Regions from separate parts of the Paenibacillus sp. 37 genome, predicted to be linked through region 2. Evidence: riboswitches for the same ligand, from Rfam matches in the RefSeq annotation. Region 2 holds a riboswitch; the other holds the start of a gene.
The links. Region 2 has a riboswitch for FMN ahead of ribD (bifunctional diaminohydroxyphosphoribosylaminopyrimidine deaminase/5-amino-6-(5-phosphoribosylamino)uracil reductase RibD). Riboswitches for the same ligand answer to the same signal wherever they lie in the genome.
Positions count from the first base shown of each region.

Region 1: linked by a shared signal. The riboswitch ahead of F0220_RS17475 (DMT family transporter) and the one ahead of ribD (bifunctional diaminohydroxyphosphoribosylaminopyrimidine deaminase/5-amino-6-(5-phosphoribosylamino)uracil reductase RibD) in region 2 are both predicted to bind FMN.

Region 1 covers NZ_CP043761.1:4,088,027-4,098,745, forward strand. The annotation lists gene F0220_RS17460 (amidohydrolase family protein) at 1-1,230, opposite strand, end outside; gene F0220_RS17465 (CGNR zinc finger domain-containing protein) at 1,351-1,902, opposite strand; gene F0220_RS17470 (DinB family protein) at 2,047-2,547, shown strand; FMN riboswitch at 2,632-2,785, shown strand; gene F0220_RS17475 (DMT family transporter) at 2,930-3,910, shown strand; gene F0220_RS17480 (amidase) at 4,236-5,732, shown strand; gene F0220_RS17485 (DUF1989 domain-containing protein) at 5,881-6,498, shown strand; gene F0220_RS17490 (LysE family translocator) at 6,616-7,242, shown strand; gene F0220_RS17495 (YqcI/YcgG family protein) at 7,325-8,086, shown strand; gene F0220_RS17500 (amino acid permease) at 8,143-9,489, opposite strand; gene F0220_RS17505 (aldo/keto reductase) at 10,131-10,719, opposite strand, start outside.
Region 2 covers NZ_CP043761.1:4,571,472-4,582,190, forward strand. The annotation lists gene F0220_RS19575 (DUF2953 domain-containing protein) at 93-824, opposite strand; gene scpB (SMC-Scp complex subunit ScpB) at 1,013-1,669, opposite strand; gene F0220_RS19585 (segregation and condensation protein A) at 1,638-2,438, opposite strand; gene ribE (6,7-dimethyl-8-ribityllumazine synthase) at 2,543-3,010, opposite strand; gene F0220_RS19595 (bifunctional 3,4-dihydroxy-2-butanone-4-phosphate synthase/GTP cyclohydrolase II) at 3,113-4,345, opposite strand; gene ribE (riboflavin synthase) at 4,378-5,046, opposite strand; gene ribD (bifunctional diaminohydroxyphosphoribosylaminopyrimidine deaminase/5-amino-6-(5-phosphoribosylamino)uracil reductase RibD) at 5,069-6,172, opposite strand; FMN riboswitch at 6,496-6,662, opposite strand; gene F0220_RS19610 (hypothetical protein) at 6,831-8,138, opposite strand; gene F0220_RS19615 (peptidylprolyl isomerase) at 8,252-8,683, opposite strand; gene lysA (diaminopimelate decarboxylase) at 8,930-10,261, opposite strand; gene F0220_RS19625 (spore germination protein) at 10,366-10,719, opposite strand, start outside.

The sequences.
Region 1 (10,719 bases), 480 kb from region 2:
AAACACGGTATCCACATTGGATGGATTAGCGAACTGAACGACAGCGCCGATTGGATCATGAACGGGGAACATATTCAGATCGGTGGTACGAATCATGATCAGATCCGCTTCCTTTCCTGGGGTCAGCGTTCCGACCTTCTGCTCCAATCCTAATGCTTGGGCACCAGCCGAAGTTGCAAATCTCAGTACTTGGCTGGACTGCAAGTTCAACTCACCAGGCATCTCACCCTGCTGCAAAAGTTGTTCATTGGCTCTGGATCGTTCAGCTTGAAGTGCAAACTTCATCTGCGAGAACATATCTCCGCCTGTGGACGTTACCACATCTACACCAAGTGTAGGGGTTCCCCCATGTTCGAGAAAATAGCCGGTGGCCGGATATCCATGACCCATCATCATTTCAACCTCAGGTGTGACCGACAAGGAAGCGCCGCTATCTGCCAGCATTTTGTATTCATCCATGCCCATGGTGTTACCATGAACGATATTCACCCGTGGACTTAACAGTCCCGCTTCGTACAATTGACTAATCGAGCGATCCACAGATCCCCAACTGCCAAATCCTGCATGCATGGAACAGATGGCATCCAACTCTTGTGCTAGCTCGATCTCTTTTACCGTTGTATCCCAATGACTGAACTCCGGACCACGAATGGCAAGCCCATAAGTAAGCAATTGATCCCGTGATGAAAAATAACGTTCTTTGACTCTTCTCACATCATTATTCGAATACGTGAGTTGACTATCCCGATTCCAGTAGTCGGTCTCACCAGGGACTCCGTGAGCAAATACCGCCCGAATGCCAGCATCCTGAAGTCCACGAATCAATTCATCCGTATGGTCAGGGGAATACGGCATGCTCCAATCCATTACTGTCGTAACTCCTGCATTAAGCGCTTCCAAGGAACCAAGTAGGTTGGCAATATAACTATCTTCTGGACGGAGCTTGCTCCCCATCGCACCATAATAGAGATTCTGCAAATAAACGGGTAACGACCAGTTGGTTCCCGCTGTTTTGACAAGGGATTCCCACATATGCCGATGCGTGTCCACCAGCCCAGGCATAATAATCATCGATGAAGCATCAATGACCTCCGCACCCGGAATATCCAGGTCGGGCTGGATCGCCATGATCAGTGAATCCTGAATCAGAACGTCCGCCCTCTTATACTGTCCAATTCGAGCATCCATCGACAACACACAGCCATTTTTCAACAGATAACTTGTCCGCACAAGACACATCTCCCATCTAATTTGGTTTGAAAGACGATCACATCCTGCTTACGAATCCGTACTGCTTCTGACTATTTTTTCGCTAGTATATATACATTATATAGTTATTGTTAGTATTTATCAATTTTGGGATTTGTGTTTCGCCCGAAATCTTCTGACCTTCATCAGGTTGCCGCACATCTTATCATCACAGTACTTCTGTGTTCTGCTTCGGGTAACATCATAGAACATCCAGCGACAATCCGAATTATCACAGATCCGAATCCTACGCCCTTCTCCCTCCACCAAAGTTGTAGCAAAGTCAGCAGCTACCTCAGCCATAACCTGATGCCAATGTGCTTTTATAGCTACCAGTTGGAGTTTCATTTCCTGATCAATTGTAGTCAATGTTCTTTTTAAATGCCCTGCTTCCATAACACCATTCAGCCACTGTTGCTCTTCATCCGTTAATGATGCTCCAGAAGATAAGCGAGCTCCAAGAGCCATCAATTCGTTCCTGAAGTTTCTCATCGACAACTCATCTTCTGGAGATGCAGGGACAGAAGCGTTAAGTTGCCATCGATCCAGAAAGTCTTGCTGCCAGCTCGCCTTCCCGAGTCTGTCCTCCGATCGATCTCCCCCACGCCAGTCGTGATAATCGCTGTTTACAAAATCGGTCCAAAGTCTGTCCATGTCTACCTCCGTTTAATGTAACTACCTTAATTCAATAAAGGTGGTTACACCCTGCCTTTGATGTGTTATATTAAGTGTAACCTCATTAATCAGTTTTAGCTAGTTACATCATACATCACAATAATTCTCAAGGAGGAAACGGCAATGACGAAAACAACAGCATTAGATGTGTTACTGATTCAAAAGGATAATACATGGGATCAATGCAATTGGATTGTACCTTTGTCGAAATCCTTGGAGGGTCTTACAGCAGAACAAGCAGCCTGGATTCCACCCTCAGGGGGATTAAGCATCTGGCAGTTGGTTAACCATATGTATTATTACAACCATCGCTTATTGTGTCGCATGCAAAGTAAGGAGCCTACCCTTCCTGCTGTAGACTCCAATGAATACACATTTGGGAATCCGGGAGATGCAACGGATGCAGCTGGTTGGAATACACTGCTACAGGGTACAACTCGATTAGCCCAGCAGTTGCGAGATCAATTGGCTGCACTCGAAGAGTCAGATCTTGAAGCCGCATATATGGACTCCGAAGAGAAATGGGCACACGAACTGGCTCTTTGGGTACTCCATGATGCGTATCACGCAGGTCAGATCGTGCTTCTTCGCAGACAGCAAGGAAGCTGGAAAATCGTTTTCTAAAAAAAATGCTTGAACTGCTAGCGCTTACAGGAATAAGATGAACTTATTAATGTTACAGCTTGTTTAACACACTATATAATTGAATAGGATCTTCGGGGTAGGGTGCAATTCCCAACCGGCGGTGATGTTCTTCGGAACCAGCCCGCGACTCGCTATTTGTTCTTAACGAAGGACATTTAGCGACTGACTTGGTGTGAATCCAAGGCCGACGGTACAGTCCGGATGAGAGAAGATCAACACATTGACATGCCGTTCACGGGAAGGCCTCTTTCCTGACGCATGTCCTTGGATGAGCCCCCGTTTATTTGGTATATACCAAAACGGGGGCTTCTGTCGATTTTGCCAACTGAAGATTCCGTGTTCTGACGAAGGAGTCCTGAATATGGAAAAGACATCAGCAGCATCACCTGTTTACCGCAAGGAACGAAGTAATACCGGATTCTGGCTTGTAGTTCTCGGCGCCGCCTTATGGGGGGTCGACCCACTCTTCCGCATTATTTTGCTAAATACGATGACATCCACGCAGATTGTACTGGTGGAACATATCATCGTCAGTCTTATTGCCATTCCCGTGCTATGGAAATTCCGGTCTGACCTGAAAAACCTGCGCGCTCGCCACTGGATTGCCGTGATTTTTATCTCATGGGGAGGTTCAGCACTTGCAACGGTGTTGTTCACCATGGCACTAACACATAACGATCCGAACACAGTTCTATTATTGCAAAAAATGCAACCACTCTTCGCTATCGTGCTGGCTAAACTGTTATTGAAAGAAACGTTGCCTCGTCGCTTCGGTGGATTGTTCTTCATAGCATTAGCAGGAACCTACCTGCTTACATTTGGCTTCACATTGCCATTAGGTAACTGGGACAACTGGATTCATGCTGGAAGCTTGTTATCCCTTGGGGCCGCTGCCTTATGGGGAGGTTCAACCGTTATGGGACGATTGATGCTGGGTCAGGCGCGTTACGAAACCGTCACCTCTCTTCGTTTTGTCGTTGCTCTCCCGCTCCTGATTTTTATGACGTGGAACGAAGGTGCGGCATGGACGTTTCCGTCCGGAACGGGTGAACAGACCGCTGTCATCCTCAACATTCTCGGTCAGGCATTGTTACCAGGTTTGCTCAGTCTTCTGTTGTATTACAAAGGTCTGTCGTCAACCAAAGCTTCTGTTGCAACACTCGCAGAACTTAGCTTCCCGATGGCGGGTGTGTTGGTGAACTGGATCGCTTTCCGTACGCTGATTACATGGGAGCAGTTGCTTGGTTTTATTTTAATCTGGGTGGCCCTCTTCGCCATTTCCAGACAGCAGGAAAGATCATCAACTGCGGCGGATGCTGCACCGAAGCTGCGTACAGAGTAAGTGGATATATCCGAGGTTCTCCTATAAACAAATAGTCAAATATAAAAATAAAACCATTGCATATCAAATTAGATGAGCAGTGGTTTTTTTATTTCCATTTCTCGATGTTACTCGATCATTTTTTCAATTAGCAATATAAGGTATTAACCCTGTCCTTTATTTCTATATCGCAAATACAAATACTCCCCTCTTTTCCCTCCAACCTCATAACGGATATGCATATCATCGCACTTCGTCTCTTCTATGTTTTGTCTTTTGTCTAATCCGGTGGTACGATGACATATGGAATAAACAGATGAATTATATTCAGAGAGGAACGATCATAATGTCTTCATTCTCATATACCTCCTACGACGCTATAGGTTTGGCTGAACTGATCCGATCCCGGGAAGTATCCCCGGTTGAATTGCTGGAAGCGGCGTTTGCACGCCTTGAAGAAGTGAATCCGCAACTTAATGCAGTTATTCGTACATATGAAAATCGTGCACGGGAGGAAGCCAGTTTGGTTCGCCCTGGAGAACAACCTTTTGCCGGTGTGCCCCTGCTCCTGAAAGATATCTCGCAATCCTTGGAAGGTGAATTTCTCACTTCAGGCTCCCGTCTGTTCAGCGAGCATCGCGCATTACGCAATTCCAATTTTGTCACTCGACTCCGTGATGCGGGTTTTATCATCATAGGACATACGAATACGCCCGAATTTGGCTTGAAAAATATTACGGAGCCCCGCCTCCATGGCCCAAGTCGCAATCCCTGGAATATCAATCACTCTCCAGGTGGATCTAGCGGTGGTGCCGCTGCCGCTGTAGCTTCGGGTATTGTTCCTCTGGCCGGAGCCAGTGACGGAGGCGGTTCGATTCGTATCCCGGCTTCCTTTAGCGGATTGTTTGGATTGAAGCCAACCCGCGGGCGCACTCCTGTAGGACCGGGAGTTGGTCGTCAATGGCAAGGCGCATCGATTGATTTTGCCCTCTCTCGCTCGGTTCGGGACAGTGCTGCATTGCTTGATACCTTACAAGTCATACAGCCTGAAGCTGCATTTCATGCGCCACTCTTTCCAGGCAGTTACTTGGCAGATATGAGCTATCCACATCAACGCAAACTGAAAATTGCATACACAACCGATTCGCCCGTAGGTACACCCGTCAGCGTAGAAGCCAAAGAGTCTGTACTCAAGCTCGTTTGCTGGTTGGAAGATCAAGGTCATCATGTTGAAGAAAAACTCAGTCCAGTCAATGGAGTTAGGTTGATGGAGAATTATTACATGATGAACAGTGGTGAAATGGCCGCGATGATCTCTTCCATGGAACGATCCATGGGTCGGGCTCTGACCTCCGATGATATGGAGATTGAATCCTGGGTTCTGGCTGAAGCTGGAAAAAAGGTGTCCGCCGCGGAATTTGTACATAGCTTAGCTGAATGGGATGTAGCTGCAGCTCAGATGTCCACCTTGTTTGAGCGTTATGACTTCTATGTCACACCCGTTAATGCTTTTTCTGCGCCTAAGATTGGAGAATTAACACCTCAAGACGAACAGATCCGTAATCTGATGCGAATTAGTGAGTTGGACAAGACCCAGCAGCAGCAACTCATTTATGAAATGTTTGAGCCCAGTCTTACGTATACACCTTTCACCCAGCTTGCAAATCTGACCGGCCAGCCTGCGATAAGTGTACCTCTTCATATGACACCAGAAGGTTTGCCAATGGGTGTACAGGTTATGGCAACCAAAGGCCGTGAAGACTGGTTGCTGCATCTCGCTGGTCAGTTGGAAACATCCGAACTTTGGATTGGGATGAAAGGTAATCCTCTGTTCCCAGCATAAACGCAATATTTTACACGTTTCTGATGAGTAATCTTTCATCCACTCTATTCTTATTTTTCATATTCGCATGCCTACATTACTTGCTATAGTGCATGAAAGCAATGTCGTCTCCGCATACTGAAGTAAAAAGACATCGGAGGAGACAGTGATGAATTCAACGGAATCTCATAAACAATCTATTCACATTCCTGCCAAGACAGGCTACGCTCTTAGAGTGAAAAAAGGCTCACTGATCCGTATAACTGATTTGGAAGGGCAGCAAGTGGTTGACTTTGTCGCTTATGATGCACAGAATATTAATAATCGGCTTGATCCCGGGGTAACCCTCGATGTCCTGCGCAATTACAGAATTAAACCGGGGCAATGCCTGTATTCCAACCGTTATAAACCTCTCATTTCCATTGTCAGTGAAACTGTAGGCATTCATGATTTTTTCAATTCGGCCTGTCGTCCGGAAATGTATGAGGTCTTATATGATAAAAAGGACCATCCCAGTTGTTATAATAATCTGAATACTGCTCTTGAACCTTTCGGTATCTCTCCCCCGGATCAACATTATCCTTTCAATCTGTTTATGAATTCCGTAGTAGATGGTGAAGGCAAAATTGATGTTATCGCTCCCGAATCATGTGCAGGGGATTATGTTGAAATGGAAGCTTTGATGGATCTGATCATCGGTTTATCGGCTTGTCCGTGCGAGGAAAGTTCTTGCAATGGCTATCATTGTACACCTGTTCAACTCGATGTGGAGTCGCCTGCTGGTTAAAGTGCTATATCCTCACAGTTTGTTCTAATTCACTCCTTGCGGGAATACGATGACTTGTACCCATTTTATGTGACTACTGGTACAATTCGTCGAACCCGTTAAGGAGTGAACGTATTTATGTCTGTACTGTTCAGTTATATTATTCTGGGAATATCATTGTCCGCTCCAATCGGTCCGATTAATGCTGCTCAACTGGACCGTGGAGCTCGACATGGATTCATGCATGCCTGGATTCTAGGACTCGGAGCTATGTTTGCAGACTTGGTGTATATGCTGCTGATTTATTTTGGAGTTGCCCATTTTCTGGACACGCCGTTTATGCGCTCTTTTCTCTGGTCATTTGGCAGTTTTATTCTGATTTACACGGGAGTGGAAACGCTCTCGAAGCTGAAACAGGGGATTCAAGGTACATCTACTGCGGAGGCGACTGTTCGAAAATCGTTTATTTCTGGCTTTTTGATGGCTCTGTCCAATCCACTGAATATTTTGTTTTGGCTTGGGATCTATGGCTCCATTCTCGCGACAACTGTAAAGCATACGGACACCGCTCATTTACTGCTCTACAGTTCAGGCATATTTATTGGCATTCTGGTGTGGGATGTCATTATGGCTGGAATGGCCAGTCGATTCCACAAACATAGCAGTGAAAATGTATTGCGCTGGATCTCCATCATTTCGGGAATCTGCCTGATCGGATTTGGTTTGTATTTCGGTTACGAAGCTGTGCGTTCCATATTTTTCTGACAATAAAATCAGGCTGGACAGTCACCCAACTTCCCCCACATTAATACTGTAACGGTATCATGTGGAATGGAGTTGGGAATCAATGGCGGAGCTGTATAGTGCCGACGAAATAAATAGTTTATATGAGCGTCTACCATCTTGGCAGCAGGACGCTTATTCGCAATTTGCAGATATGATCGCCGATGAAAATAATACGTATCCATGTGTACCTGGACGAATGGGATTTCTGTCCGGACATTTGAGGTATGGCTTTACGTGTGACCCCCGATCTGAACAAGCTGCCGAAGATATGGCGGATCTGCTTAGACAATATGGTCCTGTATCCAGAGACACCGGTCATTACGCTTCCATGGTTGTGATCTGTGATACGCCAACTGATCTGAAAGATCATACAACGGTAGAGCAATATCAGACGTTATTCTGGCAAATGCTTAATCGGGTAAGTTCACACGATACCGAGCCGTGGCCAGAACATATTTCAACCGATCCTCATGATTCATCATGGGAATTTTGCTTTGGCGGAGAGCCTTACTTTTGTTTCTGTGCAACTCCTGCACATGAACTCCGAGCCAGCCGGCATTTTCCTTATCTCATGTTTGCTTTTCAACCACGGTGGGTATTCGAATCCATTAATGACAATACCCCTCTTGGCCGTAAAATGAAAACCTTGATTCGCAAACGTCTCGCTGCGTATGATGCTGTACCTGCTCACCCTTCGCTGATGTGGTATGGTCAGCAAGATAATCTGGAATGGAAACAGTATTTCTTGCCTGATGATGAGCAGACACCCTCCAAATGTCCATTCATGCGGATGAAGCAAGCCCTAGGCAAGTTGACGAAATAATCTTAAAGCACTCATTAATCCGTTGTGCGACATCCACGAAAGTTGCTGAAAGGTACTTATGGTTTGGATGGTGCTGACTGCGGTGGTTTCGAGCCACGAACCTTATGAACAACATACGTGATGATCCCAAGAAATACGACAAGTCCCACACTTGCCAGCAGACCCGTTCTGCTGGCTTTTTCCATCGCTGTTCCGGCCACAGCGGCCACAATTAATACCATGGCAATCCACACTTTGATGCGATTCCACTTCACAGGCTTCATTTTTTTAATGTACGTGATGCAGATGAGCAGCCATGTATACATTAATACCAGACTACCTGCTGTCGTCACATATTCAAACAAACTCTTGGGCATCCATAATGCCATCAAGGTAGACAGGACTAATCCAGCCGCTGTACAGCACAATGCCTGAAGTGGCATGTCCTTTTTTCCCCAGGTCTTCGTGAACAGCTTTGGTGCATCTCCATCTTCTGCGAGTTTCACCAACATGGACGTAATGGCATATAACGAAGCCACCATCGTCGAGAATCCGGCTATAATCAGAATTCCGTTGAGAATGTGGACCACAACGGTTAATCCAATGGTTGACATGGCTTTGACAAGCGGGCTTTCATCTGGAGTTAACTGAGTTGAAGGCACAAGCAACAGGATCAACGCAATTGAAATCACATAGAGTGTACTCACCGATAATAACATTACTCGACCTGATTTCACTGCATCTTTTGGTTCTTTCAGGTTAGCTGCCATCAACCCCATAACCTCGATCCCGGCAAAAGCAAAGAATGCATAGATGAAACCGGTCCATACGCCTTTACCCCCATGCGGGAACCACTCATTCTTCAATTGCTCTGGTGTCACTTTTACCGGTAGCCAACCTAGACAAGCCGCTCCTGCTATAGCTATAAATGCAACCGTTGCAGCAAGTTTGATTACAGCAAGAATATTCTCCGTTTTGGTTAATCCCTTTGCTCCCAGTGCAGCAATGAAGAGACCTATAGCGGCATAGATCGCAACAAATGTCCAAAGCGGAAACTTGGGAAACCAGAATTGAGAGAACAGCCCAAGTGCCGTTAATGAGCTGCCCATGATGAGCATTTCAGAGAACCAGTACATCCATCCACTACCAAAACCAGCCCAAGGTCCGAATGCTTCGCCTGCATACGTTCGAAAAGCGCCTTCCTTTGGATCTTCTGCGGTCATCTGTGCCAGCGCACCAAATACAAAGTAAGTACCTGCTGCCGCCAGCACCAACAATATAAGTACGGATATCCCAGCCCAATGAATCGCCAGACTGGTCCCTAGAAAAAATCCCGTTCCCAGTGTGCAACCCGCGCCAAACAGGGATAAGCTGACCCAACTTAGTTTTTCGTCGTCGTTTTTACGGTGTTGCTGACTTTTCATGAAGCTCCTCCTTCTACCTTATCCCCTTACGATTTACAGGTCATGGAGGTTTTATGTCTGTATTGCCAAAAAGAATTATTATTAGTTTACATAATATTTAATATGTTTCATTTATTCTGATGATGCTTTTAAGCTGTATGCTTTTTAAGCTGTATGCTTTTTAAGATCAGAATAAAGATATATTTTCAATTCTATTTAAATCCGCAAAAAAAGTGGTTGACTTCAATCGCTTAGAATGGTTTTCCTTTTAAACATGGTGGTGCGTCAATGTGGCTATATGAGAGATGGTAACTAAGGTGGGAAAATGATCTCTCTATTGTGAATTTTTCATATGTTGAAATTTTATAAAATAAGTCGTTATTTCTTTTAAATTGAACGTAGACTGTTACTTTTTCGTATTTTCTCAATAGCTTCGTCGTTTTTTATAAATTTAGTCGTTTATAAGAAGGGCTGCCTCCTGGGATTTTTCCTTTTTATCCTTTTTCACCAGTTTTCGAACTAGGCTGACGTATAGGCATTATCCCCTAAAATTTATCGCAGCCTCTGTTCGAATACTGTTATGAATTTTTCATATATTGAAAATATTTTATGTTGGTCATAAAAAAAGCCGCCATAAAGGCGACTTCGCTAATATTTCCAATTTAAGTCCGGCCAGTCCAATCTGTTCCGGCGATTTCTTTCCATCGTGTTCTAATCTCATCATATATTTCCTGTGGTAATGTGCCTTTAGCCACAAGGTCGGCATTTTGCTGCCAGCGATTGGGCTTGGCTGTTCCTACAATAGCCGTATCTACTCCTTCGGTACTTAGCGTAAAACGCAGTGCTGTTTCCACCGCTGCCTGGGCATCCTCACCCAGAAAACCATAGTTAAGTTCACTTAAGCGCTTCCAGTATATGAATGGATAAGCCTCTTCCGAAAGTGTTTCATACGTCCAGGCCGCATTGGCAATAGGTCTTTTGGCCATTACTCCCATGTTTCTTTTTCTTGCCTCAGGCAACGTAAGATCAATTGCTTCCTGATCTGCGATATTTAATGAAGTCTCCAGGCTGTCAAATACTCCGGTCTGAATCGCATATAGCGCATCTGTTGTATCCCCACTATATCCGATAAATCTGGTTTTTCCCGTTTCCTTGGCACGTTGCAGTACTTCGATTACTGCTCCTTGTCGGAGTACTTCTTCAGAGCAGCTATGCAAATGGATAACATCCACATAGTCTGTTTTCAGCCGT
Region 2 (10,719 bases):
AAACTTGAAGGGACTTATGTAAATAAGCATTTTAAGTACACTCACCGAACCCCAACCTCATATTTCCAAAACAGGTCGGCTATAATGGGTTTTTACAGAGTTGTCCCACTAAGTTTCTTCTTTTGCTTCTCCTTATGCCTGCGGCGCTGTTCCTGAAGAAGTTTGAACCACATCCGCCATCCGCCTTCGACTTGAAGCACACGGGTGAGTAGTGTAACTCCAGCGATCAGAACGGCTGTAATCCGAATTTTCGCTCTGAAATCCAGATCGGTTCTAAATTCCATTTCATCGGACCATACCGGCATAACCTGAAGCACGGGTGTTTCATCAAAGCGGATCTGATAGGTGAGAAAACCAATAATAATGGATTTGATACTCCACACCCAGCCCGTAAGCACCGCTGTATATGCTGCATCACCAACGCCGATGTGGGTAGCCCAGGACAGTTGGGTCATATGTACGCGTGTGAGTGTTTGCTTAAGCCACAGCTTGAGCGCGTCTGTTGCCCTAAGCATAATTTTCACATCTTTAGCCCACTTCTTGACTTTGCGTTTGTTGACCCGCTCACTTCCCTGGGCCTCGCCTCTCGAATGATTCATGGATTTTTCGGTCTTGACCAGAAAACCTTCCTTCATATTGCGAAAAACAATACTCGGGATCTCATAGTTAATCCGCACAATTCCATAGAGAAGACGAACATTAATATTGGCGTAATCATCACTTTTATGTTTACTGAATGTAAAATGTACATGAACATTTGAGATGAGGACTGCGGCAATCAGCAATGCGAACAACAAACCGATTCCTCCAAGCCAAATCAACACAGGCCTTACCTCCAAGCCCTCAATTCTTTTCTCGTCTAGTATGGCACTCTGAATAGGAAAAAATTCACGTCTCACCTAAAAATCCCATTACATATTTATTTGTAACCTGTTCTATTCACCATTTATCTAAAACAATGCACAAAAAAACCGACTCCACTGATGGGTGTCGGTTAGTATGAGCTAGCAAATTAGAGTGAAGAATCCGTATTATCGTCTTCGTTGTCGATATGACTTAGGTCATCCGCCGGATCAACACTTTCCGGTTCCAGTTGTTGCAAATCCAGTTTGTTGAATAACAGTTGTGTCTCTTCTTCCAGGTTTTCCGAATCTTCGAACAAGCCTGGTTCCGGGAGGTCTTTAATTGAAGCCAGTCCGAAATAATCCAGGAATGATTTGGTCGTTCCATACAGAATTGGTCGTCCGATGGCCTCGGCTCGTCCCACTTCAATGATCAGATCCTTATTCACAAGCGTATGGATGGCCCGCTCCGATTTTACACCGCGGATTTCCTCAATCTCTACCCGTGTAATCGGCTGACGATACGCCACAATGGCCAGCGTCTCCAGAGCCGCCTGGGATAAGGACGTGCGTGCGGGAGAGTATGCCAGTTTCTCGAAATATACAGCGTGGTCAGGCAAGGTGCCCAACTGAACTACACCAGCGATCTTGAGAATCTGTACACCTCGTCCCTGCTGTGAAAATTCATGAATCATCTCCTCAATCGCGTCCGTTACAAGCTCCACTCGCTGGTCGACGATCTCGGCGATTTGTTTGATACTCAGACCTTCTTCTCCGGACAAAAACAGCAGGCCTTCAATAATCGATTTCAATTTCGGAAAATCCATGATTCTTTGTTTCCCCTCTCCACTCCATAACGATATCCTCAAACATCCGTTCCTGATAACAGACAATCTGCTTCATCTTCATCAGTTCCAGCACCGCCAGAAAAGTGACAACAATCTCATGGCGATAGATATGCTCATCCATCAATTTGGAGAATAACAGTCTGCCTCCCGGCCCCATACTTTCCAAAGCGCCGATGACATCCCGTATCCGATCCTTAACCGAAATCTCATCCCGTTTGATTCGGGTTACAGTTGTGCGCTTCTCAGCCTTGCGTAGCGCCTTCTGAAAGGCTGCAATCAGGTCAGAGGTGTGTAAACCCTCAACCGGGTTCGATTGGGCTTCTACGGGCATATAGGGGCGCAGATCCTCGGGCTCTTTGGAAAATATAAGGCTGCGTTCCCACTCCCGTTCATGAAGATGACGCGCAATTCCCTTGTACTTGCGATATTCTATCAGACGTGCAATCAACTCTGCACGTGGATCATAATCTTCTTCTTCCATAAAATCATAATCCTCAAAGTCCTCAATTACCGGTGGTTTGGGCAGTAAAAGTTTGCTCTTGATCGACAGCAATGTTGCTGCCATAACCAGAAACTCACTCGTAATATCCAGTTCCAGTTCCTGCATCGAATGCAGATACGCCATGTATTGATCGGTAATATCGCTGATGGGAATATCCTGGATATGAATTTCAGCCTTATCAATCAGATGAAGCAGCAGATCCAAAGGCCCTTCAAAAGTCTCCAGTTTGTATGTAACTACCGTCACTAGACGAATCCTCCCGCCAGAAAAATACAAAACCCTGCTAAGCCGTCCGAATCCGGTTTCCCGTGTTCGTCTGCGCAAAGCAGGGCACTACTATTAAATAAGCACTATTTTAGCTGTTTCGTCAAGTTTGCCATCTCAATTGCCGCCGTAGCTGCATCCCAACCTTTGTTACCCGCCTTGGTTCCGGCACGTTCAATCGCTTGTTCAATATTTTCTGTTGTAACCAGTCCAAAGATCGTAGGCACGCCCGTTTTCAGGTTAATTGCCGCTACCCCTTTAGCCATCTCGTTGCAAACATAATCGTAATGCGTAGTGGATCCACGAATGACAGTTCCCAATGTAATCACCGCATCATACTTGCCACTCTCCGCCATTTTCTGCGCAATCAAAGGGATTTCGAACGCACCTGGAACCCAGGCTACATCCACTTCATCATCCTGCACGCCGTGACGTTTGAATGCATCGAGAGCTGCGCTAAGCAATTTACTGGTAATGAATTCGTTGAAACGTCCAACGACAACTCCATATCTGGATCCTTCTGATACTAAATGTCCTTCGAAAAATTGTGGCATTCAAGTCATCTCCCTAACGGTATAATGTAATGTAAGTAACGGAAATCCCTAAGTAATCTCTTCCATAAATTACATGGTGAACGTTGTTCATCTAAAATATATTTACTGTTCGTTCTGCTCGATATCATCAAACTTGAGCATATGTCCCAGCTTGGCTTGCTTCGTATGAAGATACACCGTATTGTCCTCGTTCTCTTCCATCTGGATCGCAACACGCTCTACGACTTCAAGTCCATATCCTTCAAGACCTTTAATTTTACGAGGATTGTTAGTTAGCAATCTGATCTGACGAACCCCAAGGTCTTTCAGTATTTGAGCGCCAATTCCGTAATCACGCAAGTCAGCAGCAAAACCCAAACTCAGGTTTGCATCAACAGTATCCATACCTTCCTCTTGCAGCTTATAGGCTTTGAGTTTGTTGATCAGGCCAATACCCCGACCTTCCTGTCTCATATAAAGCAGTACACCATTGCCTTCCTCATGAATCTGTTTGAGTGCCGCATCAAACTGCGGACCACAGTCACAACGATGCGAATGGAATACATCACCTGTCAAACATTCAGAGTGTACACGTACAAGTACGGGTTTGGAACCATCAATCTCACCTTTAACCAGAGCCACATGTTCCTTATTGTCCACAGCGTTTGTATAAGCCACCGCTTGAAACTCACCAAAGTCCGTTGGCATACGCACAGCCACTTCACGTTGAACCAGCTGCTCTTTTTCGTTACGGTAACGAATCATGTCCTGAATACTGATCAGCTTCAGATCATGTTTGCGGGCAATCTCCTGCAGATCCGGAAGTCTGGCCATTGTGCCATCTTCCTTAATTACTTCACAGATAACGCCAGCAGGGTAGGAACCACACATGATAGCGAGATCTACAGCCGCTTCCGTATGTCCAGCACGACGAAGTACACCGCCGTCTTTTGCAATGAGCGGGAACATGTGACCAGGCTTACGGAAGTCCCCGGCTTTCGCCTCAGGATCAATCAGACCTTTCACGGTAATAGAGCGTTCATGTGCCGAGATGCCTGTTGTCGTATCTTTGTGATCCACAGAGACGGTGAAGGCTGTTCCATGGAAATCCGTATTTTGTTGAACCATCGGTTTCAGGTTAAGTTCGTCCGCACGTTGTTGTGTAATCGGAACACAGACCAGACCTCTACCTTCAGTAATCATGAAATTAATGACTTCAGGTGTCGCCTTTTCAGCCAAAGCGATAAAATCGCCTTCATTCTCCCGATCTTCATCATCCACAACAATGACGGGTTTGCCACGCATGAGGTCATATATGGCTTCTTCTATTGTGTCCAGAATGGATTGTTCTGACATTGGTCCACCTCCAGTTAATTTCTGTTCTCTATTTATGCAAATCCGTGATTGGCGAGAAAATCTTCACTGATACTGCGCGGCTTGCCAGTACCCGTCTCCCGATGCCCTCTCCCATACTGGAGCAGATGATCCACATATTTGCCCAAAATATCGCATTCGATATTAATGGTATCCCCTGTCTTTTTCACATTTAGTACAGTTTCACCAATGGTATGCGGGATAATGGAAACCGTGAATGCGGTATCCGATGTATGGACAACGGTCAAGCTAATGCCATCCAGTGTAACCGATCCTTTGGGGATCAGATATTTGAACAACTGGTGATCATCCGGCTTGATCTCAAACACAATCGCATTCTGATCACGTGTTATACTGCCAATCACTCCAGTACCATCGACATGGCCCTGAACGATATGTCCGCCAAAACGACTGCCGGATTGCATGGCCCGCTCCAGATTAACTTTACTGCCAGATTGCAGCTGACTGAGATTGGTATGACGATAGGTTTCAGGCATTACATCGGCGGTAAAACCTCCACCTTCGAGTGTTGTCGCAGTTAAGCACACGCCGTTCACTGCTACACTATCACCAATCTTCAGATCGTCCATGATGGCGGAAGCTCCGATATTCAGGACCATCGCTTCGCCTTTCCGACCAATACGCCGGATCTGACCGACTTCTTCCACCAAACCGGTAAACATGCTGCCGCCTCCCCTGTTTTATTTATTCAGGCCACACCGGAATACCGCCAATGCTGATATTATCTCCAACTTGTTCGATCTCCAACTGATTCAATTGAATCGCCTGATTCATACGTTCCACACCCTCGAAGCGGAAGCTTCCAGGTGTATCATAACCGCCTACAATCTTCGGTGCGATAAACATGAGCAGTCGATCGACCAACCGTGCCTCCAGCATGGCTCCATTCAAGGTGCCTCCACCTTCAAGCAAAATCGAACCAATCTCACGCTCACCCAACTTGCTAAGTCCGTTTAACAGATCCACACGTGGTCCAGGACCACAGCGTATAATTTCGACGCCGTAGGCTTCCAAACGTTCAGCAGCTTCAGGACTGGCTTCGTCTGTTGTCAGCACCCATGTTGGAGCAAGACCATCCTTAACCATTTTGGCACCTACGGGAAGACGTAACTTGGAATCCACCACAATGCGCACTGGACTAATGCCTTCGACTTGCAAACGGGTAGTAAGTTCCGGATTATCGGCAATCACTGTGTCGACGCCAACCATAATTCCCTGGTGACGATGACGAAGGGCATGCACAATCTCACGAGCGGGCTCGTTAGAGATCCACTTGCTGTCTCCGCTGCGAGTAGCAATTTTGCCATCCAAAGTAGTAGCCGTCTTCAGTGTCACAAAAGGTAGACCTGTTGTAATAAATTTAATGAATTTTTCATTCATGCGTCTTCCACGCTCACGCAGTACGCCAACTTCAACTTCAATGCCTTGTTGACGAAGCATGCTTATGCCCCTGCCGGATACTTGCGGATTTGGATCTTCACAACATACCACAACACGTTTCACCTTTTCATGAATCAGGCGTTCACTACAAGGTGGCGTCTTGCCATAATGACTACAAGGCTCAAGTGTAACGTATACCGTACTTCCTTCTGCATCACTGCCTGCCATGTTAAGTGCATGCACCTCTGCATGCCCGGTTCCACGTTTCAGATGGCTCCCCAGGCCTACAATACGACCCTCTTTCACAACTACACATCCAACGACCGGATTGATCCCCGTCTGTCCCTGTGCTCGTTCCGCCATATCCAATGCCAGTGCCATATAAAATTCATCATTGATCATTTCCAAATCCGTTCACCCCGCGGTTTAAAGTCTTGTTTATTAAAAAATCCCCGTCGAACAATCAGTTCGATGGGGATGATGAGAGACAAATGTCACCAGCAGGAGTGAAATGGATACAGCACGCCAACACTTTGCCCAAAACCTCATTTCGGGCAAGTGAAAATAGACACATACCTTAATGAACATCAATTACAGGTAAAGAGCTTTCATAGTGCGGCATATGTATGGAACTGTCCGGCGTAACCGGATCTTCCCTGCACAGTGCAAGACATTACAAATCGTGACTGTGCAGCAATACTCCTGCTGAATGCAAACCTGTTAGGTCTGCACCTCTCCTTCTCCCATCCAGACTATACTGTCGGTTCTGGAATTACACCAGATCAGCCATCTGCCAAGGGCAGACAGGTCACGGACTTTGCATGAAGTGCTGGACATGTGTCCTTACACTTCCTGCATCACCGCCGGTAGGGAATCGCACCCTGCCCTGAAGGATTGCTTTCGTTATTACTTGGATGTTAGCACTTTAATGCCAAAAAATCAATTGTTTTTTGTTCCTTTTTGTCACATACTAACTTTTAATAAGCTAAGAAACAACAAAAAACCGCTTCCTCTCAAGGAGGCACGGTTTTGGCTTGGAGGCCCATTTCATATCAATCGTATCATTCTACATATCAGGAAAACACCAGCTCGCCATATGCTTTAATTCTTTGGCATTATGAAAGGGAATACGGTCAGGTTCTTGCAGGGGCGAAGTCGGAAGCGGGAACTCTCTTGCCACCCTTCTGACCCAACTTGTGGAATCGATCGCAATAGCCGAGCATTTCCAGCGTCCATTCGCTCTCGGTCGAAACGTCCCATGCAAATCTGCTTTTCCCGGCATCTCTGGAAAGACTCCATCCAAATATTCAACGATGACACGCTTGTCTCTGACTTCATGACAATACACCGTCACCCATACACCTTCCCGGACCCGAACAGCATACACATCTCCAGACTGTACCTCCCCGGTACCTGCATCAGGAGATGCCTTTGGTACTTTTCCACGAACACTTCTCTTCTTCTCCAATGCCCCTAAGATCGTGTCCTTTACAGCTGGACTCTCATCAGGCTTATCCGCAAGAGATATATTATTTAGATCAAAATCATGAAATATCTTGTTCAGGTTGTTCTCATTAATTCCGACAGATGAGTCCCACCATGCCAGAGGGGCCTGAACTTCAACCCGAACATTGGGGCGTGCGTCACGTTGCATGTAAGAGGTGAATTCCGTTATCATTCCAGGATGTTCCGGCGTATCCAATATGCCAATCAGAGCTAACGTCTCAAGCAAATCACGGTACGCATATTCCTTCTGTGTAGGCAAAAGACGTTCCTTCTTGAGGGCTACTGCTGCCTTGCTGTAACGAGTTTTGGGAGGTAATTCGCGCAGCACCGTTAACACCGCACGGAATGTCCAGCGGTCGTAATCATTGGCTATTGGAAGTTCCTGCGCGGCAGCCAGCTCTCGAAGTGCCAACACATATCCAAAAGGATCACCATCCAATGGGGTTCCATTGGTCATCCGCCAATACCATTGCAGCGTCGTGTCGGTTGCTTGATCTACACTAAATCCGCAAATCTTGCAAGTGTTCGAAGATGGATATGGCGTATGTTCATGGCTTGGCATACTGCTCGCAATAAGCTTGCCCGTAAGCAACGAGCGCCAGATCATGGGTGCGGACCACAAAGAGGATACAAAAGCCTGCGCTGCATCATTGATCGTCCATTGATTTGCAACTTTTTTCAGCTCAGCAATCGTTTCATCATGTTGTGGACGTACAAATCGATTCGGTTCATGCCCGGCTGCCTCAAGCGCTTCTCGATCCTTTACGGATAGACTATCCGGAACGACATGCCGCAATGCCTGAAGTTCTTCATCCCACAACGTGCGCTCACTATAAATTTGTTTTAACAAAAATAGCTGAGTAACCATATCCAAGGTTTTATTCATCCTTTCTAATCAACGATTTCAAATATGTAAAAAAATAAAAAAAGTGCTTCTATAAAAGAAGCACTTCATGTTTGGATCCAGTTAAGGTGAAGGTATTAAGCTTCTACAACTTCAACAGTTTCCATTTTGTCTTTACCTTCTAAAGCGTCCACGAACTCCATACCTTTAGTTACTTTACCAAATACAGTATGTTGTCCATCCAAATGTGGTTGCGGTTGGTAGCAAATGTAGAACTGGCTTCCACCTGTGTTACGGCCAGCATGTGCCATAGCCAGTGTTCCGCGCTCATGTTTGTTCGGGTTAATTTCACAGTTGATTGTGTAACCTGGGCCACCTGCACCGCTACCGTTAGGGCATCCGCCTTGAGCTACAAAGCCCGGGATCACGCGGTGGAATGTAAGACCATTGTAGAAACCGGAGTTAGCCAGTTTCTCAAAGTTTGCTACTGTGTTTGGAGCTTCTTGATCGAACAGATCGATCAGAACTTCTCCGCCGTTTGCCAATTTAATTTTCGCTTGTTTCGCCATATGTAAATGACTCCTTTCGTATTGACCATCGTTAATGGTGCCAGAACGCATGACCCTGGGTCAAGCATTACAGCACTTTTCTTAGTGTACACCGAAAATGTCTGGATCGCAAAAAAAACGGCAACTTTTTTCATGATTTAGCTCAAATACGCAAAAAGCAGACGAAAAAGGAAGTTCCCTTTTCATCTGCTTCAACTTTAAGATTGCTATCTTAAATAATGCAGAATCGCATTATCTTTTGACGAATTAGCGAGTAACTGGCTGTTTTCCAATGCGTGCTGGTACCAGGTCATTCTGGATGATATCCTGATACGTCTCACGGCGTACCACGACATCTCCTTGACCGTCTTTGACAAATACAACGGCCGGACGACGAAGCCGGTTGTAGTTGCTCGCCATGGAGTAGTTATACGCGCCTGTGCAAGCTACAGCGAGCAGGTCGCCACTTTCCACTTTTGGCAGGTCCAGATCCCAGATCAACATATCGCCACTCTCGCAGCATTTACCCGCAACAGATACCGTTTCCTGAGCAGCCTCATTCGCACGGTTGGCTAACACAGCTTCGTACTTGGACTCATACAAAGCAGGACGCGGGTTATCGGTCATACCACCATCAACGGCAACGTATTTACGCACGCCTGGAATGTCTTTGCTTGTTCCAACGGTATACAGCGTTGTTCCCGCTTCACCCACTATGCTGCGGCCTGGTTCAACCCAGATCTCAGGTACGGCATAGCCGATTTGAGCAAAATGATTTTTAACGGCATCTGTAATAGCCTTCACATATTGTGCAACTTCAAGTGGCGTATCTCCATCGATATAACGGATTCCGAATCCACCACCAAGGTTAACCACTTTGAAAGCAACATTAAGACGCTCATATACACTTGCTGCAAATTCAGCAACACGTTGAACAGCCATCTGGAAGCCTTCAACTTCGAAGATCTGGGAACCGATGTGGGAATGCACACCGAGCAATACCAGGTTAGACTGCTTGGAAGCCAAATCAATCGCTTCAAATGCTGTACCATTGCCGATATCGAATCCAAATTTGGAATCCGTTTGACCTGTGGAAATATATTCATGCGTATGGGCCTCAACACCAGGCGTCACACGAAGCAAAATGTTTACTTTACGATTTTTGTCCGCTGCTACAGCCTGCAACAGATGCAATTCATTGAAGTTATCAACAACAAAGCATCCAATCTCTGCATCAAGAGCCATTTCAATCTCTTCCAGCGTTTTGTTGTTACCGTGGAAGTGAATGCGCTCAGCCGGGAATCCTGCTTGCAGTGCAGTAAACAGTTCACCATCAGATACAACATCCAGAGAAAGTCCTTCTTCAGCTGCAAGTGCACACATCGCCATTACACAGAATGCTTTACTTGCGTATGCCACTTGGAAGCCCAATCCGGAAGCACGGAATGCTTCCATGTACTCTCTGCAACGCTCGCGAACCAATTGCTCGTCCACAACGTACAGTGGAGTTCCGAATTGTTCTTTCAGATCTGTTGCATCCACTCCGCCAATCTCCAGATGCCCTTGCGCATTTATTTTACTTGTACCATGTAAATACATAATCTGCATTCCTCACTTTTTTGTATACTGGAACAGTTGCTATTCCAATGATTTTACACCAGTATATCAAATTAGGCAGCGAGATGAATGGATTTTTCGGAAGATCATTTGTGTTTTTTACTTTTTCGCAGTTCACCGTCCGGATCATCGGACATTTTGGTGTTATCACGGGTCTTGTTAAATGATGGACGTTTTTTATTTTCCAGCAGGGGTAGCCGGAATAGAAAGTTGCCCAGGGCCTTTGCATTAAACGGTATAAAAGGCCAGAGATACGAAGAATTGTACGATCGGTGAACGGTGAGTGCCAATATGAGCAGTGTACTGCCCACGACCAATCCAGGAACCTTGAATATCGCTACTGCAATGAGCAGAAACAACCTGACCAGCCTATTGGCAAGTCCAAGCTCGTAACTCGGGGTGGCAAACATTCCAATGGCTGCGATCGCCATATAGAGTAC